Linked DNA regions of Methyloterricola oryzae. The protein of the gene in region 1 interacts with the protein of each later gene in a pairwise test. Links are inferred from orthologs where the notes say so. Each region holds a gene or a part of one and is shown in the gene's direction. Other genes may lie near its edges.

What was found.
Region 2: the proteins of minD (region 1) and EK23_RS12670 interact in binary tests that used the Bacillus subtilis proteins (3 or more experiments, as listed by UniProt). The link is inferred for Methyloterricola oryzae from one-to-one orthologs.

The regions. Positions count from the first base shown.
Region 1 is NZ_JYNS01000001.1:848,995-861,122, reverse strand. What follows is about bases 5,021-7,983. They hold minD (septum site-determining protein MinD), read left to right. Parts: upstream 5,021-6,078; coding sequence 6,079-6,888; downstream 6,889-7,983. Other genes in these bases: EK23_RS03745 (SixA phosphatase family protein), read right to left, coding at 7,318-7,824; minE (cell division topological specificity factor MinE), read left to right, coding at 6,890-7,171; minC (septum site-determining protein MinC), read left to right, coding at 5,316-6,053; EK23_RS03765 (class I SAM-dependent methyltransferase), read left to right, coding at 5,021-5,224. Outside these bases: EK23_RS03790 (UPF0182 family protein), read right to left, coding at 1-1,488; EK23_RS03785 (multifunctional CCA addition/repair protein), read right to left, coding at 1,639-2,874; EK23_RS03780 (sulfite exporter TauE/SafE family protein), read left to right, coding at 2,952-3,758; EK23_RS03775 (Rdx family protein), read left to right, coding at 3,789-4,070; EK23_RS03770 (hypothetical protein), read right to left, coding at 4,076-4,321; more of EK23_RS03765, read left to right, coding at 4,604-5,020; EK23_RS03740 (OpgD/OpgG family glucan biosynthesis protein), read left to right, coding at 8,208-9,776; EK23_RS03735 (hypothetical protein), read left to right, coding at 9,761-10,264; glucans biosynthesis glucosyltransferase MdoH, read left to right, coding at 10,282-12,128. UniProt on the Bacillus subtilis protein: ATPase required for the correct placement of the division site. Cell division inhibitors MinC and MinD act in concert to form an inhibitor capable of blocking formation of the polar Z ring septums.
Region 2 is NZ_JYNS01000008.1:178,661-190,806, reverse strand. What follows is about bases 7,176-10,156. They hold EK23_RS12670 (CpsD/CapB family tyrosine-protein kinase), read left to right. Parts: upstream 7,176-8,259; coding sequence 8,260-9,054; downstream 9,055-10,156. Other genes in these bases: fnr (fumarate/nitrate reduction transcriptional regulator Fnr), read left to right, coding at 9,953-10,156; EK23_RS12665 (ExeA family protein), read left to right, coding at 9,066-9,923; EK23_RS12675 (GumC family protein), read left to right, coding at 7,176-8,194. Outside these bases: ATP-dependent zinc metalloprotease FtsH, read left to right, coding at 1-1,675; EK23_RS12690 (tetratricopeptide repeat protein), read right to left, coding at 1,737-4,121; EK23_RS12685 (polysaccharide biosynthesis/export family protein), read left to right, coding at 4,478-5,059; EK23_RS12680 (hypothetical protein), read left to right, coding at 5,094-6,431; more of EK23_RS12675, read left to right, coding at 6,443-7,175; more of fnr, read left to right, coding at 10,157-10,768; EK23_RS12655 (ABC transporter permease), read right to left, coding at 10,791-11,555; EK23_RS12650 (ABC transporter ATP-binding protein), read right to left, coding at 11,564-12,146. UniProt on the Bacillus subtilis protein: May be involved in the regulation of capsular polysaccharide biosynthesis. Autophosphorylates in vitro. Phosphorylates and activates in vitro two UDP-glucose dehydrogenases, YwqF and TuaD, as well as the DNA-binding proteins Ssb and SsbB.

The DNA.
Region 1 (12,128 bases):
GGAAATATCGACGATCTTCAGCTTGTTGGGCACCACCGCATACTGGAGGTTCTCCGTGCCGAAATAGATGTCCGGCTTCTCGACGGAAAAGCCCACGTCCGACTGCAGGTTGAGGTCCCGCAGGAACCACTGCATGGGCTGGTCGCCGCTTTGCGAAGCGGGCGTGATCACCGCGCCGTAACCGTGGGTATAGCGCAAATGGGTGTTCTCCCAGTTCTGGGCTTCCCGCGGGAGCTTGTCGATGTTGATTTCGCGGGCCGCCAGGTTCACCTGTTCGGTGACGCCCTTGATCTCGTAGCGCGCCACGTCAACGTCCGTGAAGTTGTAGTAAGGCCGGATGCCCTGCAGCTGCTGGTACACATCGTCCAGGAACCCGGGGTCCCAGATGGGAATGTTGTGCAGGTGCTCGCGCACGTGGGGATCGATGGTTTCAGGAGACCACTCCGCCGTGACATTGAGCGTCCGGATCCGATTCAGGTCATAGGCCGACTGGGTTGCCTCGATATTGTTGGCCATGAATTCCCTTTCGACCTTGACCGGGTTGGGCTTGACCACGAAACGGTCGAGAATTTCGGGAATGTGCTCGAAATGGCGCAGGCCCAGCGCGAGGAAGAACAACACCACGCAGGCGATCAGTCCACGCAGGCCGCGCCCGATCTCCACATAGGTGATGCCGCAGACGGCGCCGCCGATCACGGTGAGGGCGGACACCCAGATCAGGGGCAGGAAATAGCGCATCTCCACGAAGCCCGGGCCGAAGAAGATCGGCTCGTGCTTGGACAGATAAAGCAGGTCGTCGCGCTCGAGGATGTAGCCCCAGGCCATGATCAGTGCCGTGATCATGATGAGGCCGCCCAGATGCAGCTTGGCGCCCACCGGCCATTCGCGCCGCTCGGCCGGCACCAGATGGTGTTCGATCCAGTAGAGGATGGTGATGGCGATGATCAGGATGATCGAAGTGACCAGCAACACGGACTGGACGATTTCGAATATGGGCAACCGCATCAGGTAGAAGCTGATGTCGTGTCCGAAATAGGGGTCCAGCACGTTGGAGTCTGGACCGAAGGCGAACAGCAAGGCGTCTTCCCAGTGCTGGTAAAACGGCGCTGCGACCATGATCGCCAAAATCAGCGAGAGCGGCGTGTAGACTTGCAGGGAGCCGGTCTGGAACATGCGCAGCAGGTTCAGGGAGCGGGTCCCCGTGGCGCTGCGGGACATGGCGGCGAAGTCGTCCTGATCAACCCCCAGGTAGCGCGAGGCCGCCCAGAAGTTCAGGAAGAAGATCAGGAAGAAGAAGATGGTGACGCTGCCGGACAGGATGTAGCGGTATAACACCCGCAGCCAGAAATAGCCGCCGTAGTCCAGTGAGCTGAACCACCAGAAGTCCATCAGGAAGTGGGTCAACGAGATGCCCGCGACGACACCGAGTAAGAGCAGGCCGATCAGGACCGCGGCGGTGATCGTCAGCAGGCGTTTCCAGTTTCCCATGGCTTCCTCTTCGGTTTTTCTCGATTATTGGATGATGGGGCGCAGCGCGTACTGGATCGAGTCAACCCAGGCGGGCTGCTGCTTCCGCGCGGGAATGATACCGCGTCTGGGCGCAATCCCATAGCGGGCCCCGGCCAGCCGGATGCGTGTTCAAGGGCCGCTTCCGGCCCTGCAAACCTGGCTGCGCACCGCGTGGATGCGCGCTTCCCGCATCGCCTGACCCAGTGCCGTTCCGCTCAGGCCCTGGCGCAGGAAGGGTTCCGCGTCGACGCTCAGGGCCGCCTCGCGCGCCCGTCGCAGGTGGTCCGCCTGCGGATATTCACGCGCCTCCAGGCCGGTCCGACCGCGAGCGTCGGCCTCGCAGGCACAGAGGAAGGCCTCCAAATCGTGCTGGGGGCGGAGGGCATTGAGGCGCTGCAGCAGGTCCACCAGGGTGGAAGGCCGAAGCTCCAGGGCGCGGTGGCACAGGCCGTGATACTGCATGACCTGGCTGGCCAGTCGCCGGTAGTCCTTGGGTGCCTTGAGGCGCTCGCAGAGGGCATCGAGGGGCGCCAGGCCGCGCTTCTCGTGGCCGTGGTGGCGGGGCCAGGACTCGGGCGGCGTCAGCGCCTTGCCCAGGTCGTGCACCAGGGCGGCGAAACGGACGCGGGGGGAGGGGCTGAGCCGGGTTGCCTGCTCCAGCACCAGCAGGGTGTGGACGCCGGTGTCGATCTCAGGGTGCGGCCCCGGCGGCTGCGGCACGCCGAACAAGGCCTCCAGTTCCGGAAACAAATGCGGCATCGCGCCGGCCTCCCGCAGTACCTCAAAAAAAGCGGTCGGCGTGCGTTCGCCCAGCGCCTTGACCAGTTCAGCCCAAACCCGTTCCGCCACCAGGGCATCGACTTCGCCCGATTCGGCCATGGCGCGCATCAGTTCAAGGGTTTCATGCGCGACGCTGAAACCCAGGTGGGCATAGCGCGCCGCGAAACGCGCCACGCGCAGGACCCGCACCGGGTCTTCGGCGAAGGCGGGCGAGACGTGCCGCAACAGCCGTTGCTCCAGGTCGCGCTGGCCGCCGTAGGGGTCGATGATCGCGTCCTCCGAATCCAGCGCCATGGCGTTGATGGTCAGGTCGCGGCGCATCAGGTCCTGCTCCAGGGTCACCGCCGGCAGGGCATCCACGTCGAAGCCGCGGTAACCCGGGGCGGTCTTGCGCTCGGTGCGCGCCAAGGCATACTCCTCGCGGGTTTCGGGATGGAGGAAAACCGGGAAATCGCGACCCACCGAGCGATACCCCAGTTGCTGCATCTGCTCGGGCGTGGACCCGACCACCACCCAATCGCGCTCCTTGACCGGCAAGCCGAGCAATCGGTCGCGTACCGCCCCGCCCACAAGAAATATCTGCATGGCTTCGTTGAAACGCCCGCTGCTTTCAATTACCGTGAAGGCGCCGTGACGCGCCGCGGTGCCCAAAGTCTTTCGTCATGCTGCAAACCCTCGTGCTCTATCTCGGCTTCGGCTGCCTGGCAGGCCTCTTGTCGGGCCTTTTCGGGATCGGCGGCGGCATCGTGATCGTGCCGTTCCTGATGTGGCAACTGGCGCGCGAAGGGTTTCCGGGCGATCTGATCCCGATCACCGCGATCGCCACGTCGCTGGCCACCATCGTGGTGACCTCGATCTCGTCGGTATACGCTCACCACCGCCGCGGCGCCGTGCGCTGGCCTCTGGCGATGCGCATTGCGCCCGGCATCCTGGCCGGCACGGTGCTCGGTTCGGTGCTGGCCGACCATCTGCCGGTGATCGTGCTCAAACTCAGTTTCGCCCTGTTCCTGCTGGCCGTGGCCACACGCATGCTGGTAACGAACGATGGCGGCGCGGTGCCCCCCTGGCGTCTCGGGGTTTTGCGGATGACGGTCGCGGGGGCGGCGATCGGCATGCTTTCGGCCATTGTAGGCATCGGCGGCGGCACCTTGAGCGTGCCCCTGTTCGCCCGTCTGGGCTTCAACATGCGCGAGGCAGTGGCCACCTCCAGTGCCTGTGGTTTTCCCATCGCCGTGGCGGGCTCGGCGAGCTACATCCTGCTCGGCTGGCAGCAGCCGGCCCTGCCCGCGGGCAGCCTGGGTTACGTGTATCTGCCGGCCCTGGCCGGAATCGTCGTCAGTTCGGTGCTGCTGGCACCGCTGGGTGCGCGCCTGGCCCACCGGCTGCCCACCGGACACCTCAAAAAACTGTTTGCCTTGGCAATCCTCGTCATCGGCGGCAGAATGCTGTGGCTGGCCCTGAGCGCCTAGCAGACCATCTCACCTGCGCCGCGACCCCGCATGACTGACATGCCCCGCATCGAAATCGAATACTGCACCCAATGCCGCTGGCTGCTGCGGGCGGCCTGGCTGGCCCAGGAGCTGCTAACCACTTTTGAGCAGGAATTGGGAGGTGTGGCCCTGGTTCCGGGCACCGGAGGGGTATTTGAAATTCGTTGTGGCAGCCTGTCCCTGTGGTCGCGCAAGCAGGAGGGACGCTTCCCGGAAGCCAAGGAACTCAAGCAGCGCGTCCGGGACGCCATCGCTCCCGACAAGCCCCTCGGCCACAGCGACCGGCCTTGAGCCGCTCAGGCGAAGAAGCTGCGCACCGCCGCTTCGATCATCGTCCACGGCATGATCAAGGGCTTCTTCCGGATGTGGATGGCCAGGGTGTCGCCATCGATGCGGTAGGCTCCCTCGATCCCGCGTCCATTGAAGTGTCCGGTCTCGTGGTCGCCGGTCAAGTGCACGCCGTTGGCTCTGGCCGTTTCCTTGGCTCGGGGAAGGAACACGTCGGGGGTCTGTGACAGCCGGACTTCGAGGAACTTGCTCATACCGCACTCAAATCGTTGTTGCTGAAGGGGCCAGCCGAGCCGGCAACAGCATTTTAATCCAGATTGAAGCATGCGGAACAGAGCTATCCGAGCAGCGCTATCGGGCGACTGTCTTTGACGCGGACCAGCACGGTATAATCCCCTAAGTGTACCAAGGGAGCGACCCGTTCCCGCGCAGGTCGCGAAGCGAACTCCTGCGGCTTGTCTGCCCTCCGGGGCGGTTGCGAAGCCGACAGACGCGGGTCCGCGGCGGCAAGTCTTCCCCAAGAGAGACAGGAATCAATGCAGATCGAAGCTATTTTGAAGTCGTATGCACGTTATGCGCCGGTCTATGACCATACCTTTGGCTGGTTGCTCAGTTTCCGGGGACGCTCCCTGGCCGCCGGGTTGACCAACAAGCAGCCCGGCAAGATCCTCGAGGTGGGGGTCGGCACGGGCATCAGTCTCTCCTTCTACCGCCGTGAACATCAGGTGCACGGCATCGATATTTCGCCGCACATGCTGGAGCGTGCCCACCGGCGCGTGCGCACCAAACGGCTCGGGCACGTGACGCAACTCGAGATCATGGATGCCCGCAAGTTGCACTACCCGGACGAGCATTTCGATGCCGTGGTGGCGGCCTACGTCATGTCCGTGGTGCCGGAGCCCGAGAAGGTCATCAAGGAGATCGAGCGGGTGTGCAAGCCCGGTGGCGACGTCATCATCGTTAACCACTTCGTGGCCGAGCGCGGATTTCGCCGGCGCTTCGAATCCATGCTGGCGCCCCTCTCCAGCAAGCTGGGCTGGCGGCCCGACATGGCGCTGCAGGAGATTCTCGCACACACCTCCCTGCACGAGGTCGAACGCCGCAGCTTGCCGCCGCTGGGACTGTTCACCATGCTGCACCTGCGCAAGGGGCAATGAGCCCGGCGCGTGGCGCCGGCCGGCCGGAGAGGGCTACGCCGCCCCGGCGCGATACGGAAAATCACTGCACCACTGGAAGGAGAATCCCTGAATGAGCGCAGCCCCTCCCGGCCCTGAAGCGTCTGGACCGCTTTTCGAGATCAAGGGCGGTTCCATCAGTCTGCCCGTGCTCAAGCTGTTGAGCTGCGACGTGGCGGCGGTCGCCGTGCAACTCGGCGCCAAGGTGCGCCAGGCACCCGAGTTCTTCCGGCATGCGCCGGTGGCCATCGATCTCCACGAGCTTCCTCCGGAAGGCGAGATCCCGGATTTTCTGCAGCTGGTGCAGGCGCTCAGGACCTGCGGACTGGTTCCGGTGGGCGTGCGCGGGGGCGGTCCGGCGCTTCAGGGGGCGGCCCAGGAGGCGGAGCTGGCGGTGCTGGCGGATACGAAGACCGACCACGCCCATCCCGCGCCCAAGCCAGCGCCAGCGCCCAAGGCGCCTCCCGCGCCGGCACCCGGCAGCCTGCCAGGCAAGCTGATCGAACAGCCGGTGCGCTCGGGGCAGCGAATCTACGCGCCGGGCGGCGACCTGGTGGTGCTGGCGCCGGTCAGCGCCGGTGCCGAAATCATGGCCGACGGCAATATCCACGTCTACAACGCGCTGCGGGGACGGGCCCTGGCCGGTGTCCAGGGCAACCTGGAGGCGCGCATCTTCTGCATGGACCTGGATGCCGAGCTGATCGCCATCGGCGGCCACTACAAGATCAGCGAGCATCTGGACGACTCGGTCCGCAACAAGCCCGTGCAGATCTATTTCCGCGACAATTCCCTGATCATCGAAGATCTCTGATTCATCAACCTTGGAGGGCAAGAATTTGGCACGCATCATCGTAGTAACGTCTGGCAAGGGAGGCGTGGGCAAAACCACCACCAGCGCCGCCATCGCCATGGGGCTGGCACAGTCGGGGCATCGCACGGCGGTGATCGACTTCGACGTGGGCCTGCGCAACCTGGACCTGATCATGGGCTGCGAGCGACGGGTGGTTTACGACTTCGTCAATGTCATCAACGGCGAGGCCACCCTGAACCAGGCGCTGATCAAGGACAAGCGTTCCGAGAATCTGTTCATCCTGCCCGCCTCACAGACCCGCGACAAGGACTCCCTCACCGTGGAGGGCGTGGGCAAGGTACTGGACGAGCTTTCCCAGACCTACGATTACATCGTCTGCGACTCGCCCGCCGGCATCGAGCGCGGCGCCACCCTGGCCATGTATTTCGCCGATGACGCCATCGTCGTGACCAACCCGGAAGTGTCTTCGGTGCGCGACTCCGACCGCATGCTGGGTATTCTGGCCAGCAAGTCGCGGCGGGCCGAGACCGGTGCCGAGCCGATCAAGGAATATCTTTTGCTGACCCGCTACTCGCCGCAACGTGTGAAGCTCGGGGAAATGCTCAGCGTGGACGATGTACAGGAGATCCTGTCGCTGCATCTGCTGGGGGTGATCCCCGAGTCCAAGGCCGTGCTGACAGCCTCCAACTCCGGCGCGCCGGTGATCCTGGACGACAAGAGCGATGCCGGCCAGGCATATCGCGACGTGGTGAAGCGCTACCTGGGCGACGAAGTGCCGCACCGCTTCGTCAATGGAGAGAAGAAGGGTTTCCTCGCCCGCCTGTTCGGAGGTTGACATGGGACTACTCGACTATTTCCGCGGCACCCGCCAGCCGACCGCCGCCATCGCGAAGGAGCGCCTGCAGATTCTGGTGGCGCACGAACGGGCCGAGCGCAGCAAGCCGGATTACCTGCCCATGCTGCAGAAGGAATTGCTGGAGGTCATTCGCAAGTATGTCAACGTGGAGTCCGACGCCATTTCCGTGACCATGGAGCAGGACGAAAACCGCGAGATTCTGGAACTGAATATCGTGCTGCCCGAGGAGGGCGGCGAACCCAAGCGCGCCCGGCGCGTCTGAGCGCAGAGGCTGTGAAAAATCGTAACGAGCGGCCCAAGGGCAAGGGGCCCGGAGCACAGGAACCGCTTTGTACATGGGGTGCATGAGGAAACCGAGCGCCGCGCGACGCAGCAATCGGGACGCGCCCTAGATTTTTTCACAAGCTCTCAGGCCGGCGGGCGGCTCTCGCGTTCCGGCCTGAGCAACAGAGCCAGGCGTCCCTGCGTTGCGGTGCATTCGCGCCAGCTTGCGCAGGGAAACTCCAGCACGGCGATGCCGCAGGTGGGGATGTCGGCCAGGCCTGCGTCGGTCAACCTTATAGCCAGATCGGTGAGATCCGGGTTATGTCCCACCAGGTAGACCCGCGTGGCCTGCTCGTCCAGGCCTTGAATCAGGGCGAGCAGGCTGTCGACGCCGCCCATGTAGACTTCTTCCCGTATCGTGATCCGGTTTCGATCGTGGCCTACGGCCTTCGCGATCTTGCGTGCGGTTTTAATGGCGCGTACGGCGGGACTCGACACGATCAAATCCGGGAGCAGCGCCGCGTCGCTTAACTGTCTCCCCATGACCGGGGCGTCTCGCTTGCCGCGTTTGTTCAGTGGTCGCTCGCGGTCGCGCAGGCTGGTGTCTTTCCAGCTGGATTTGGCGTGGCGTATCAGTATTAGCGTCTTCATGGCGGGCGTTCCCGAACAGGTTCTGCAGCCCGCCCTCCGGCAGGTTGTCGGCTTTGGCCGACAATACAGGAAGTCGGGCGTCCATTGTATACTAAGGTCCAAATCACATTATTTTTACAAGGCAATTGGGCGGGAACGGGTCTGTGTGCCCGGTCGGCGGAAACCGGAACTGAACCTGGCCGGGCGCGGGATGGCCGGTTTCCTGGCAGGGCAGACCTTCGGTGTGTCAAGCATACCGTGACTACCCGATGCGAACCCGGCCCGCCTGGCGTTCCCTGCGGCTGCCACGCCGAAGCGCGCCATCGCCGGCCTTCCCTGAGGGGCTTGTTCTATCGGCTCCCCCAGCAACGTATAATCCAATCCTTTCCAAGGACCGCGTGATTGTGAGCAAACGAATTCGCTTAATCTGGCTGCTGTTACCCCTGCTACTCGGACTGACCGGCGCCGAAGCCCTGGGGGCCAAGGCCACCGAAGTGCCCGCGGCGACGCCGGCCCCTGCCGCCAAGCCCTTCGAGTTCGCCGATGTGGAGCAGCGGGCCAGGGATCTGGCCGCCAAGCCCTACGCGCGCGATGACAGCGGCATGCCGGAGTTTCTTGGCCTGCTCGATTACGATCAATACCGCGACATTCGCTACAAGCCGGACAAGGCTCTGTGGAAGGATGAGGGCTTGCCCTTCCGTCTGCAGTTGTTTCACCGTGGTTTCATGTTCAAGGACCGGGTCCAGATCAACGTGGTCGACCAGGGCGTCGCCACCCGGCTGGCCTATTCGCCGGAACTGTTCGACTTCGGCAAGAACACCTTGCCCAGCACGCCGCCCTCGGACCTCGGTTTCGCCGGTCTGCGCTTTCACTACCCGCTACGCCGGGACGACGTGTTCGACGAGATCACCGTCTTCCTGGGCGCCAGCTATTTCCGCGCCGTCGGCCTGGGCCAGGCCTACGGATTATCGGCCCGCGGCCTGGCGGTGGACACCGGCCTGCCCAAGGCCGAGGAGTTCCCCATCTTCCGCGAGTTCTGGATCGAGAAGCCGGCCAAGGACGCCACGACCCTGGTGGTCCATGCCCTGCTTGACAGCAGCAGCGTCACCGGAGCCTACCGTTTCGTCATCCACCCCGGGCTGGACCTGACCATGGAGGTCAGCAGCCATATCTTCTTCCGCAAGGCGGTGGAGCGCCTCGGCATGGCGCCGCTGACCAGCATGTTCTACCACGGCGAGAATACGGACCGCTTCATGGACGATTTCCGCCCCGAGGTGCACGACTCCGACGGCCTGCTCATGGGACGCAGCAATGGCGAATGGGTCTGGCGTCCGCTGAACAATCCCAAGCACCTGCGCATCAGCGTGTTCAAGGACAACAATCCGGCAGGCTTCGGCCTGATGACCCGCGACCGCCAATACGACCATTACCAGGATTTGGAGGCCCGCTACCACGAGCGGCCCAGCGCCTGGGTGGAAGCCTTGGGCGACTGGGGCCCCGGTTCCATCTATCTGATCGAGATTCCCAGCGACGCCGAGAAATACGACAACATCGTGGCCTTCTGGATGCCCGATATCGCTACCGGCGAGGGCAAGGACTACCAGTTCCAGTACCGCTTGCACTTCTCCCGCGAAGACCCGCGCGCTTCGGGGCTCGGCAAGCCGGTCGCCACCCGGGTGGGCGCCAGCATCGGCGACGCGCTGAACCCGCAGAGCCGCAAGTTCGTGGTGGACTTCGGGAGCCCGGCGCTGAAATTGTACGGTGACCAGGCCAAGATCGAGGCGGACGTCAGCGCATCCTCGGGTCGCATCAGCAACACCGTGGTGCACAAGAACGATATCGATGGCACGTGGCGGCTGAGTTTCGACCTAGCTCCTGAGAAGGACAAGGATCCGGTGGAACTGCGTGCGGTGCTCAAACTGAACGGCGAAATTCTGACCGAAACCTGGGTGTACCAATGGAGCGCGAAGTGACCGAGGCGGTGCTGGCGCCGGAGCACGCGGAGTCGGATTCGGCCGCGCCAACGCCGGGTTTCCCGCCGGTGGTGGAGGCACGGGTGGTTGCTTATCTTGACCGCCTGGGTATCAGGGACCAGGACCTGGTGCGACGCCTCAGCGCCGCCTGTCTACAGCGTGCCAGCCGCCGCGCGGCACCGGGGCAACACGAGGAATTGCTGCGCCGCTCCTTGGAGGAAGCCCAGCGCCGGTTCGACGCCGCCCTGGCGCAATCCCTGAACCTACAGGGCGTCAAACACCTGCACGACCTGGCGGCGGCGCGCGCGGCGCTGCTGCTGGGGGAAGGCGCCATGGCTAGCGACAGTGTCTTGCAGGGGCAAGATGGCGAAGACGCCAAGCTGGCGTCCCTTGCGGCGATCATCCCACAGGCGACGCCCCCGGAAGTGCCCCAGGAAATGCACGAGCAGCCGATTTCCTTCCTTTTCCGCCAGCCGCCGCGCCAGTAAACGGACCCGAGCCGAACATGCCCCCCAGCGCCCCGCCCCTGTCGACGATTCCCCGCACAATTCGGCGGACCCTGTTCTTCACCCTGGTGGTGCTGACCACCCTGGCCGCCATGGTGATGATCACCAGCGCCTTCTTCCAGAACGGACTGTCGCCGCAGGAGGTGGTCCTGCTGGCGCTCTATACCCTGCTGATCCTGTGGGTGAGCACCTCGTTCTGGACTGCCCTCATGGGCTTCTGGGTGATGCTGCGCGGCGGCGACCGCCGCTCCATCAGCCACATGCCGTCGCGGGCGGGTGAAGGCGGCATTGACACGACGCCCCGGCGTACCGCCCTGATCATGCCCATCTACAACGAGGACCCGGTTCGGGTGTTCTCGGGCCTGCGGGCTATCTACCAATCCCTGCTGGACACGGGGCGCGGTGATGAGTTCGAGTTGTTCATCCTCAGCGATACCCGCGACCCGGACACCTGGGTGCAGGAAGAGGTGAACTGGTACCGCATGTGCTGCGACTTCGACGCGCACGGGCGCATCTTCTACCGCAACCGGGAGAAGAACGTCAGTCGCAAGAGCGGCAACATCGAGGACTTCTGCACCCGCTGGGGCGGCCGTTACCGCTACATGATCGTGCTGGACGCCGACAGCCTGATGGGCGGCAACGCCCTGACGCGCATGGTGGACCTGATGGAGTCCCACCCGCGGGTGGCGCTGATCCAGTCACCGCCCCTCCCGGTCAACCACAAGTCGCTGTTCGCGCGGGTGCTGCAGTTCGGCAGCAGCCTCTACAGCGATGTATTCACCGCGGGCAGCGCCTGGTGGCAGATGTCCGACAGCAATTACTGGGGCCACAACGCCATCATCCGCATCCAGCCCTTCATCAAGCACTGCGGCCTGCCCAAGCTGCCGGGCCGCGAGCCTTTCGGGGGCGAGATCCTCAGCCACGACTTCGTGGAAGCCGCACTGCTGCGCAAAGCCGGCTGGGAAGTCTGGCTGGGCTATGACATCAAGGAGAGCTACGAGGAACTGCCGCCCACCCTCATCGACTACGCCAAGCGTGACCGCCGCTGGTGCCAGGGCAATCTGCAGCACCTTGGGCTGATTACGGCGCGCGGCTTTTCCGGCATCAGCCGGCTGCACATGCTGATGGGCATCATGTCCTACGTGTCATCGCCCCTGTGGCTGCTGTTCCTGGTATTCACCGGTTCGGAAGCCTATGTGCAAAGCCAGACAGTGCCGGTCTACTTCTTCGGCGACAACATTTTCCCCGTCTGGCCGGAATCCTACGCGGTGGAGATGACCACCGTTCTTCTGGTCACCCTGGCCATGCTGTTCCTGCCCAAGCTGCTGGGTTTGCTCCTGCTGTTCCTGCGCTGGCGGGATGTGAAGCGCTACGGCGGCTTCTTCCGCGTGATCCTCAGCGTCTTTCTGGAGACCGTGTTCTCCATGTTAACCGCGCCGGTGCTGATGCTCTACCAGAGCAAGTTCGTGGTGTCGATCCTGATGCGCAAGAGCGTCGGCTGGCCGCCGCAGAATCGCGGCGATCACCGCTTGAGCCTCAGGGAAGCGACACTGGCTCATGGCGGCCAGACCCTGGTGGGCATTGCCGCGGGCGTCGCCAGCTACACCTATGTGCCCAGCTTTTTCTGGTGGTTCACCCCCGTGCTGGCCGGCTTGGTTCTGGCTATCCCGGTGTCCATCATGTCCAGCAGCACCAAGCTGGGCGTGCTGACCCGCCGCATGGGCCTGTTCCTCACCCCGGAGGAGTCCAATCCGCCCGAGGTCATCCGCTTGCTGCACGCGAACCTGAAACAACTGGAAGTCGAAAACGAGGCCCGCTTCGGCAGCGACCGGCAGGCCATCGCCGA
Region 2 (12,146 bases), on another replicon or contig:
ACAGGACAAGCTCGAGCGCGCCGTGGTTTCTGAGCAGGCCATCACCGGCCTGATCAAGCCGGAGGCGCCTGGCACCGAGCCCAAGCCCTTCATCACCCTGCCGCTGTGGAACCAGGGTCTGGTGGACACCCTGCAAAAGCACGGCGTGACCTACACCGTGCGCTACGGCGGCAATTGGCTCGGTAACTTCATCTTCAACTGGCTGCTGCCCTTGGCGCTCATCGTCCTGCTATGGGGTTGGATGGCGCGGCGTTTCGCCGGTGGCGGCGTCTTGAGCCTGGGCAAGAGCCGGGTGCGCATTTATGCGGACACCCAGGGCAAGGTCAGTTTCAAGGACGTGGCGGGGGCCGAGGATGCCAAGCAGGAATTGGGTGAGTCCATCGAGTTTCTGCGCGATCCGACACGCATCCAGCGCCTGGGTGGGCGCATGCCCAAGGGTGTCCTGCTGGTGGGGCCGCCGGGTACCGGCAAGACCCTACTGGCGCGCGCGGTGGCTGGCGAGGCCGGGGTTCCTTTCTTCAATATCAGCGGCTCGGAATTCATCGAAATGTTCGTGGGGCTTGGGGCTTCGCGGGTGCGGGATCTGTTCGAACAGGCGAGGCAGAAGGCCCCCTGCATCATCTTCATCGATGAGTTGGACGCCATAGGCCGCTCACGTGGCGGCAACGTGGTCATGGGCGGGCATGACGAGCGCGAGCAGACCCTTAACCAGCTTCTGACGGAGATGGACGGTTTCGACCCGTCCGTGGGCGTGGTGGTGATGGCCGCCACCAACCGTCCCGAGATACTGGACAAGGCGCTGCTGCGGGCCGGGCGCTTCGACCGGCAGATCGTGGTGGACAAGCCGGGGCTGGAAGACCGTCTCGCCATTCTGAAACTCCACACCCGCACCATGACCGTGGGCGCGGAGTTGGATTTGCGGGTGGTGGCGCAGCGCACGCCCGGCTTCGTCGGCGCGGACCTGGCCAATGTCTGCAATGAGGCCGCGATCATCGCCGTGCGCGAGAACCGCGACCATGTGGGTATGGCCGACTTCGAGGCGGCCATCGACCGTGTGCTCACCGGTCCCGAGAAAAAGAGCCGTGCCCTCAACGAGCAGGAAAAGCAGCGCGTGGCCTACCACGAGGCGGGGCATGCCCTGGTGGCGGAAACCGTACCCACCGGCGAGCCGGTGCACAAGGTATCCATCATCCCACGAGGCGGCGCCGCGCTGGGCTACACCCTGCAACTGCCGGTGGAGGAGAAATTCCTGTCCACCGAGCCGGAACTGCGCGACCAGATCGCCATCCTCATGGGCGGGCGCACGGCCGAGGAACTGGTGTTCGGCCATGTCTCCAGCGGCGCGCATAATGACCTGGAGCGCGCCACGGAGATCGCGCGTGCCATGGTCTGCCAGTTGGGGATGAGCAAAAGGCTTGGCCCCTTGACCTATGGCAAGCGACAGACGCTGGCCTATCTGGGCGTGGAAGGCGCGGAGGAACGCAATTTCAGCGATGAGACTGCGCGACTGATCGATACCGAGGTTCGGGCGCTGATCGAGGAGAATCAGGCGCGTGCCCGCGATATCCTCAGCCGGCAACGCGCCACACTGGATGCGCTGGCGGCCTTGCTGCAGCAAAAGGAAGTGGTGAGCGGGGCGGAGATCAAGCAGGTCATCGCCAGCTTGGCGGACTGAGCCGCTCCAACAGCGCCATTCGATTGCGGGGGGCGCTGGTCGGCCCCCCGCCCGCCAAGACCTAGAGGGATTTCAAGGCGGCTTTCGCCTCCGCCTCGCCTTCGAAGGGCTGCTTGGATCCGATCGCCAGTTCCAGATGGGTCTTGGCCGCCGCGTCGTCGCCGCTCTTCCGGTAGGCCATGCCGAGGTGGTACTGATAGATGGGCACCTGCGGCTGCTGCTCCACCACCTGCTTCAATTGCTCCAAGGCTTTCGCATAGTCGCCGGACTGGTAGGCCAGCCATCCCAGGGTATCGATCACCGCAGGCTCCTTGGAGGTCTGTAACTTGACCGCCAGTTCCCTGGCCTTTTGCATATTGGCCGCATGGCTGGCATCGACGCTCAGCAAGGCGACCAGATTATTGATGACCAGCAGGTTGTCCGGGTTCTTCGACAGAATGCTCTCATAGTGCTTGATGGCTGCGGGGAAATCGCGCTTGCGCTCCTCCAGGTGGGCCATGCTCATGATGATGGCAGGATCCCCCGGATAGACCTTCAAGGCGGACTCGTAGGTGCCCAAGGCCTGATCGAACTTGCCCTGCTTCTCATAAAGACTGGCCAGGTTGTTGTACGGCAGCGGCCAGCGGGGGTTGACCTCGATGGCCTGACGCAGATATTTGATGGCTTCCGCTTCTTGATTACGCTCCGCGTAAAACATGGCGATGAGCTGGTTGATCGTGGGGTGCTTGGGTTTGTCGGTCAGCACTTTCTTCAGCCGGGCCAGCGCCTTGTCAGGCTGCCCCAACTGCAGGTAACAGCCGGCTATGGCCTTGAGCGGCTCATAGTCGTTCTCCGCGTGGATCAGACTGGCTTCGAATTCCGCGATGGCCGAATCGCACTTCTTCTGCGTCTGGTAGAAGTTGCCCAGGCGGAAGGCCCCGATGGGATTGTCCGGAAAGTCCTTCTTGATCTGCTGCAGCAAGGCCTCCAACTCCGGCTCCCGCTTTTCCAGCGCCAGAAGGTCTGCCTTCATGTTCAAAGCGTCCAGGTTCTTTGGCGCGATCCTGAGGAACTCGTCGGTTTTCTCCAGCGCCAGGGTATTGTTTTTTTGTTGCACCAGGAATTCGACCAAACGCTTGCGCGCGGCAAAATCCTCCGGCTTGGCCTGTACTGCTTTCTCCAGGCTTTCCTGCGCCAGGGCTGGTTTGCCGTCCTGGATTTGGGCCTGGGCCAGGAAGGTCAGCACCTCCACGGACTCAGGCTGGTCCTTGAGCACGGCGCGGAAGGATGCGATGGCCTTTTGGGCGTCCTTCCGGGCGAGAGCCATCTTGCCTTGCAGCATCAGTGCCTGGTTATCTTGCGGGTTCTCCTTCAGCACCGCGTCAATCAGGCCGAGGGCGTCGTCCACCTGTCCCCGTGCCAACTTAAGCTCGGCCAGTTGTCCTTGTGCCTTGAGTGCTTCAGGCTTGCCGTCCCACTTTTCGATGATTTCGCGGAAGCTGGCTTCCGCCTTGTCGGCCTGCCTCAATTGCTCGTAGAGGCGCGCGAGACCAAAGCGCAGGTCGACATTCTCGGGGTTGCTGGCCACGGCCTTCACCAATTCGTCCACGGCGCGGTCTGATTTGCCGCTGCGCGCGAGAAACTCCACCAAGGCCATGTGGCGCGGCGCTTCAGCGGCATTGGCCGCAATCGAAGCGCGCAGTTCTTTTTCCGCGTCGTCAAAGCGCTTCTGCTGGATTAGAAACTGCGTCAGTACGTTGTGGTAGGTGGCGCTGGCGGGATCGGCTGCGACCAATTGGCGCAGAACCTCTTCGGCCTTGGCGTTTTCTCCACGTTGCTGGTAGGCCTTGGACATTGCCATCAGTAGTGTGGGATTTCCCTTGTTGTGCTCCAGTCCTTGCTGCAAAACACGCAATATGCCGTCGCGGTCGCCTTTCTTCTCGTACAGGACGGCAATGACCAAATAGGCATCGACCCGTGCAGGGTCATCCTGGATGACCGACAACAGGTCGGTCAGGGCAGCGTCTTCGTTGCCTTCCTGGTTGGCGATTGCGGCATTCAGCATGCGTCCTTCGATGTCCTTGGGCGCGGCCTGAAGGATTTCCTTCAGCAAGGACCTGGCCTTGTCTTTGTCCTGTGCCAGGAGATAGAACTTGGCCAGTTTTCTCTTGACCTCCAAGTCTGCAGGGTCGAGTTCTCCCGCCTTCTGATAAAGGCCGAAGGCCTCACGCCACTGCTGTTTGGACTCTTCGATCTGGCCCAGATAGAAATAGGGCTTGGCGATCTTGGGGTCTATCTGCAGCACGTTCTTGAACTCAACCTTGGCCTTGTCGTAGTTGTGCTCTTCAAAGTACTTCCGGCCGCGCTCCAGGTACTCGGCCTTGCGTTCCTCGGCGCCTCCGCAGGCGGTGACGAGGCCGGCAACGGCCAGCGCCATGACGAGTTTGTTAGGACGTCGGATCAGCATCAGTCGCTCCCTAATGAAATTTTGTAATTGGAGTTATGTGGTATGGATATTGCCTATGTATACCCGTCTGTCCCGCTCGATGGCAGGTCCGCCGCTTCCCACGTTTACCCGATTGCGTTGAATTGGCTGGATAAGTGGCTAAATTTACATGGGCTTCATAGTATTAAAGTTTTGGTTCGGGCCCAAGTTCACAATTCCGGCAAATCCCACAGTAGCGTCGCGATTTGTGTTGGCCAAGCAGACGTGGTTAAGCTGTAAAAAGCAAGGCACTCGGCGATTCAGGCGAATCCTGGGTGTCCGGTGGGCCAAGTTATTAAGCAATAGTCATTCCATTAAATCAACGAAAAGCGGTTTACATGAAGATCATTCGTGCAGTGTTCCTGGGCCTGTTGCCGTTGACCGTCATGGCGGGCGCCGATGTCCCCAAGGCGTCGGAGCGCCCCAGCGTGTCTGTGCCCCCCGGCTATGTGGTTGACGCAGGCGACGTGCTGTCCATCTCCGTCTGGAAGGACGAGGGGCTGGACAAACAGGTATTGGTCAGGCCAGACGGTGGCATCACCTTTCCCCTGGTCGGCGAAGTGCACGCGGGCGGTATGACGGTGGATCAGATCGCGGCGGAGATCACCAAGCGCCTGTCCGAGTATCTCTCCGACCCGGCTGTCACGGTCGCCGTGATGACGGTCAATCAGAAGATCTACGTAGTGGGCAAGGTGATCAAGCCGGGCGAGTACGTTACGCCGGCGCGGGTGAATGTGATGCAAGCGCTGGCCATGGCCGGCGGCCCGGCGCCGTTTGCCGATACCGACGATATCAAGATCATCCGCAACGAACATGGGACCACGGTGACCTTCCCGTTTGACTACGATGCGGTGTCCGAGGGCGATAACCTGGAGCAGAACATCGTGTTGAACCGCGGCGATGTGGTTGTCGTGCCGTGACTCCGGGCTGCGCCTTGCACTTCATGTCTCCGCGATGTTGAAGGCAGCAGAAAAAGCCTGGCGTCTGGGCTGCGTCGGGTACTGCACGCTGCTCTTGCTGGCGGGTTCGGTCCAGACTGCATACGGGCTCGACTTGACCCTCACGGGCGATGCGAAAGCGGTGGAGGAGTACGACACCAATCTGTTCAGGACCCTAGCGCCCCACGATCCCGCATGGGGGCAGGGTGTCGACGGGCAAATCGACTTTTCCGCCACCGACGAGTTCTGGGAAACCAGAGCGAATGCGCGTTTTGCCAACCGCTGGTATGTCACCGACAACAACCTCGACTACTACAACCAGCTGTTTGATTGGCGAACCAAGTACCGCAGCGAGTATTCCATCTGGAATATGGATGCTCAGTACAACATGGACAACACACTCTCTTCGGAGACGGACTCCACCGTGGATGTGGGCTATGTGTTTCGACGCATTCCCAGGACTACGCGCATCCTGTCGCCAAGCTGGACATACAGTCTGTCGGACACGTCTTTGCTCAGCCTAAGTTACGACTACAACGACCGCACCTATGACAGGAGTCAGGTGGTCGCGGCCAACGTGGTGGATTCTATAGCCCACACCGGGGGGCTGCTGTTTCAGCACCAGTGGAATTCCGATCTGACCTTGACGGGTTCCGCCAACTATACGGACTACACGCTCCTGGGACAGGCTGGGACCTACATCGATCTGCTGCAGGTGCCCATTGGCGACACGATTTTTGGTCTGCCGGCGCTCTACAACCGCCCGGCGCTCGACAGCACGATCAGGACTACCAGTGCCATGGCCGGTTTCAACTGGGCGGCCACCAGTACGATTACGTTGGGATTTTCCGGGGGGGCGCAGTACAACCAGACAGAGACTCCCAGCTTTGTGGCCACTACGCTCATTAACGGTACTGTGCCAGGGCCGTCGGTGTTTGTTCCGGGGACCAGCAATAATGCCGTGACCGAGATCCTTTCGGCAACCGCACGCAAGCGCTTTGAATACAGCGATATCGGCTTTGACTACTCCCGCAGCGTGAGCCCAAATTTGAACGGCGACCTGGTTGCCTATGACCGCTATTCCCTGAGCGGCAATCATCGTTTCAGCGAGTGGGTCAGCACCAATCTGTCGCTCAGCTACAGCGAGCAATCCTCACCCTCACAAGGTACCGCGGCATTTCTAAACCGCGAAATCTTCTCGGCGCGCACGGGGTTGAACTGGCAGTGGGATGAGAACTGGTATCTCAATGCTTCTTATCAATACACTCAAGTGACCTATCCAGATTCCGGAACAGCCGACTCTCACGCGCTATTCCTGAATTTGCGCTATCTATTTGACAAACACAAACTCTGAGCCAAGAACCGATGGAAGATAAAGAGCTCCAAGACTACGTCGCGGCATTCAAACGGCGCAAACTCCAATTTATTGCCATCGCCGGTGGCATTATCACCTTGAGCTTGCTCGTCGCCTTGTTCTGGCCAGCCACGTACCGTTCCAACGCGATCATTTTGATCGAGGAGCAGGAAATTCCATCGGATCTGGTGCGCTCCACCATCACCACCTACGCGGCGCAGCGGCTCCAGACCATCAATCAACGCGTGATGACGCGCGCCAACCTGGAGCGCATCATCGAGAAGTTCGATCTGTACGCCAAAGCCCGCACCAAGCGTCCCATGGAAGAAGTCATCGAGGCGATGCGTGACGACTTGGCCTTCGAACCCATCAGCGCGGAAGTCATCGATCCGCGCACCGGGCAACCTTCCAAGGCGACTATCGCATTTTCGCTTTCCTTTGATGGCAAGAACCCCGAACTGGTACAGCAGGTGGCCAACGAAATCACCTCTCTGTATCTGGAAGAGAATTTGAAATCCAGGTCACAGAAGACGGCTGAAACTTCTCACTTTCTGGAGGAGGAGGCCAAGCAGATGGGCGCTTACATGACCGAATTGGAAGCCAAGCTGGCCGCCTTCAAGGAAGAACACATGCACAGCCTGCCTGACCAAAAAGCGCTCACACTTCAGTTCATCGATAAGACCGAGCGTGATCTGGCAGATATTGATACCCAGGTTCACTCACTGGAAGACCGAAAGTTCTATCTTGATGGCCAGTTGGCGCAAGTGCAGCCGGAAAGCTCCACGATTACTGGGAGCGGCGAGCGTGTCCTGTCACCCGCCGAGCGACTCAAGGCGCTTAAATCGTCCTATCTCAGCCTGTCCAGCACCCATTCGGAGAAGCACCCGGACATCGTCAATATGCGGCAGGAGATCGAAGCCCTGGAAAAGGAAGTGGGCGGGGGCGACGTGGGAACCGATCAGATCAAGGAACTCAGCAAGCTGCGCACCGAACTGGCAAGCCTGAGGGAATCCTCTTCGGACAACCATCCTGACGTGATTCGGCTGCGCAAGCAGGTGGAGAAGCTGGAGGCCGAGATCAACCGCGGCGTCACCCGCGAGAATGCCCGCCGAATCGCCACCAGCCAACCTGACAATCCAGCTTACATTACACTGCAAGTTCAACGGGACACCACGGCTCAGGATATCGCTGCCCTCGCCAAGAAGCGGAAGGAGTTGCAAGCGAAATTGACGGAATACGAAGCCCGCCTCGGTCAGACCCCGGATGTTGAGCGCCAGTACTTAAGTTTGCTGCGAGATTACGATAACGCGGCAGCCAAATACCGGGAGCTCAAAGCCAAGGAAATGGAAGCGCATGTGGCGGAGCAGTTGGAGAAGAAGAGCAAGGGCGAGCGCTTCTCCATCATCGAGCCGCCCATGCTGCCCGAGAAGCCGGTCAAGCCCAACCGCATTGCCATCGCCTTTCTTGGCTTCGTGCTGGCTCTTGCCGGTGGAGCCGGTTACATCCTGCTGATGGAAACTATGGATGCCTCATTGCGCGGAGCCAGGAGCATCGCAGCGCTGACGGGTGTGGCACCGCTGGCGGTGATCCCCTTGTGGCAGACCGATGAGGAGGAGGATTTCGAGCGGCGGCGCAAACTGCTGTTTGCCGTTGGCGCTGCGGCGGCCGTGATTCTGGTATTGGGTTTGGTCAACTGGTTGTGGACGCCGTTGGACGTCCTCTGGTTCCGTGGCCTTCGCAAGCTCGATCAGATTACCGGATAAAGGCCAGGCGGATCCAGGCCGATCAGGCGCCAACCGTCGCATATGCACCACACAGAGAATTCACCATGGAACGTATACGTAAGGCTTTAGACAAGACCTACCAGAAGCAGGCCGTACTCAGCGGAACGGAGGCAGCGCCAGCCGTCGCCCGGCCCGGCGGTCGCATCGAGTACACGCAGACCCGCAGTGTTCCGATCTCTCAGGACCACCTGCGGCGGCATCGCGTGATCTCGGGCTACGAGCCAGGCAGTTTTACCGATGCCTACAAGATCCTTCGCACACGGGTGTTACAGAAGCTCCGGGAGCAAGGCTGGAATGCGCTGGCTATCACCAGTCCCGGGCCTGCGGCGGGCAAGACACTGACCGCCATCAACCTGGCCATCAGCCTGGCGCTGGAGGTGGACCAGACGGTGCTGCTGGTGGATGCGAACCTGCGCAACCCCAGCGTACACAAGTATTTTGGATTGGAGCCCCAGTTCGGGCTGAGTGACTACCTGCTGGATTCGGTGCCCATTGAGAAGATCCTGATCAATCCGAAAGGCATCGGCCGCTTCGTGGTGCTGCCCGGCAAGCGGCCCCTGGCGGATTCGGCGGAACTGCTTTCCTCGTCCAAGATGGCGGAACTGGTGGACGAGCTCAAGAGCCGCTATCCGTCGCGTATCGTTATTTTCGACCTGCCGCATCTATCCACGTCAGACGCTCTGGGCTTCGCACCCTATGCGGATGCCGCCTTGCTGGTCGTAGAGGAAGGTCGCACAAACCGGGAGGACCTGGCCGCTGCCATCGAGAATTTGCATCCCTCGCCCATTCTGGGCACCGTGCTCAACAAGGCGGAACCCCGCGATTCCGCCGAAGCCTGAGGTCAGCCGCCGTGTATGAATCCTTCTATAAATTGCGCGAGAGGCCATTCGCGCTCATGCCCGATCCGGCGTTTCTGTACCTGAGCCGCAAGCACAGGCTGGCGATGACGCTCCTGGAGTATGGTCTGTTGAATCAGACCGGGTTCGTTGTCATCAGTGGCGGGATCGGTACCGGCAAGACGACTCTGATCCATCAATTATTGGGTAATCTAAGCCGCAAGAACCTGCGCGTCGGGCTGATTTCCAATGCGCACCCCTCGTTTGGCGAGTTGCTGCAGTGGGTGCTTATGGCTTTCGACCTGGACTACTCAGGCAAGGGTAAGACCGCTTTATTCCAGACCTTCATGGAGTTCGTCAACGAGCAGTATCGCAAGGGCAAACGCACTGTGCTGGTGATCGATGAGGCGCAGAACCTGTCGCCGGAGACACTGGAAGAGCTGCGCATGCTGATCAACGTCAATGTGGGCAAGGACCAGTTGCTGCAGATCGTGCTGGTGGGGCAGGAACAGTTGCTGGAGAAGCTCAGGCGACCGGACCTGGAGCAGTTTGCCCAGCGCGTCTCGGTCAGCTATCGGCTGGAACCTCTGGACCGTGACGAAACCCGGCGCTATATTCGCCACCGGCTGCAGGCGGCCGGCAGCGTCGAACCGGAATTGTTCAGCGATGCGGCCTGCGATGCGGTCCATGAGCAATCGCGCGGAATTCCCCGCTTGATCAATGTTTTGTGCGATACTGCGCTGGTCTATGGGTTTGCCGACGACCGGCGGCAGATCGACGCGGAACTGGTTAAAGACGTAGCCAGAGACCGCGAGCAGGGCGGGTTGCCGTCCCAATTCAAACAGGATGTCGCGGCACTGGCTGGCGACTGAAGCTGCAGCATAGTCTTGAAGGTATCGACTTGACCGAACGAATCGTGGGCGAATCCAGGGAAAACGAGCTGGTTTCGCTCTGCATGTCAGGGACCCCTGCTGATTTTGAGCGGCATCAGACCATGACGGAACCCGAGCAAGTCAAAGCACAACTGAAGGTCACCTGTCGCAACTGCAGCCTGAGCGAGTTGTGCCTGCCGCGCGGTCTCAAGCGGGAGGATATCGAACGCATAGGCAATCTAGTCAGTCGCAAGCGCACCCTGCAAAAGGGCGACTACCTGTACCGCAAGGGGGACCCCTTCCGCGGCATCATCGCCATCAAGGCGGGAACCGCCAAGGTCACGGCGCTGGACCAAGGCGGCAATGAATCGGTCACCGCCTATCTGTTGCCCGGAGAACTGCTGGGCTTCGACGCCCTGGCCGACGACTACCATTCCTGCTCCGCTGTTGCGCTGGAAACCGTGAGCTACTGCGAGATTCCGGCCGACCAGTTGGATGGTTTGTGTCGCGACGTGCCGAATCTCATGCGCGAGCTGTTCCGGCATGCGGGGCATACGCTGGCGGCAGAAACCGATCAGATCCTTTTGAGCAAACGCCCGGCGGAGGAGAGGGTGGCGGGCTTTCTGATCAACATCTCCAACCGTCTGCGGCAACGGGGATTTTCCGCGACCGAGTTTCGCCTCAGCCTGACGCGCCAGGAGATCGGCAATTTCCTGGGACTGGCCCTGGAGACCGTGAGCCGCACCCTCAAGGGCCTGGAAGACTCCGGGATCATTCGCGTCAAGCACAAGTACATTCAGATCACCAACCTCAAGCGCCTGCAGGATCTGCGGGCAAATCAGTAGCCTCCGCCGGCGGCCACCACCCTCAGCTCTTTAGTCCGGTCCCTCTCTCCAGCAACAGCAGGGCGAGTCCGCCCAAAAGTGCCAGACAGCAGGCGAGTATGATGAAGGCGCTTTGGACGTTGAGGTCGCTGACACCAAGAAAGCCGTAGCGGAAGGCGTCGACCATGTAAAGGATGGGGTTGCCCAGGGATACCTTTCGCCAGAACTCGGGCAGCATATCCACGGAATAGAACACACCTCCCAGGTAGACCAATGGCGTCAACACGAAATTCGGGATGATGGAAATATCATCGAAGCTGTTGGCGAACAGGGCGTTGAGAAATCCCGCCAGGGCAAACAAGGTGGCGGTCATGGCAGACACGCTGACGATGACCGCCGGGTGAGCCAGCTTCACGTCGGTGAAGCAGGCGGCAATACCGGCCACCACGCTGCCCACCACGATGCCGCGGACGATGCCACCACCCACGTATCCGATGAGGATCACCCAACTGGGCACAGGCGCGCTCAGTAGTTCCTCGATATTGCGCTGGAACTTGGTCGAGTAGAACGAGGCCACCACGTTGCCATAGGCGTTGGTGATGACGGACATCAGGACCACCCCGGGAACGATAAAGTCCATATAGGCAATACCGCGCATGTCTCCCACGCGATTGCCGATCAGTTGGCCAAAGATCAGGAAATACAGCGAGGTCGTCACCACGGGAGGGAGGACGGTCTGCGGCCAGATGCGCAGGAATCGGTGGATTTCCCGAAACAGGATGGTCTGCAGGGCGATGAGATGGCGCATGGCGGGATTCAATCGGAAGCGGGCAGGTCTTTTGCCGGGCGCCCCACCAGGTCGATGAAGAGTTGCTCCAGGCGGTTGGCGGCATTGCGAACGGCGTTCACCTGGATGCCGGCAGCAAGCAGCGCGTCGAACAGACTGTGCAAGCCGTGTCCGGTGGGCACATCCACGCCGAGGGTGCGGCTGTCGATGCTGGAAAAATGGTACGGTGCAATTTCCGGCGCATGCTCGATCGGCCTGCTCAGTTCCAGGATATAGCGGTTCACCTTCAAGCGCCGGAGCAGCCCCTGCATGTCGCTGTGCTCCACGATGACGCCCTGATCGATGATCGCAATGTGCCTGCAAAGATTTTCCGCTTCTTCCAGGTAATGGGTGGTGAGGATGATGGTCGTGCCTTCCGCGTTGATGTGCTTGAGGAATTCCCACATGGAACGGCGCACCTCGATGTCGACGCCGGCGGTGGGCTCGTCCAGGATCAGCAGGCGCGGCTTATGTACCAGGGCGCGAGCGATCATGAGACGCCGTTTCATGCCGCCCGAAAGCTGACGTGAAACCTCATTGCGCTTGTGCCACAGGCCCAGCTGTTCCAGGCAA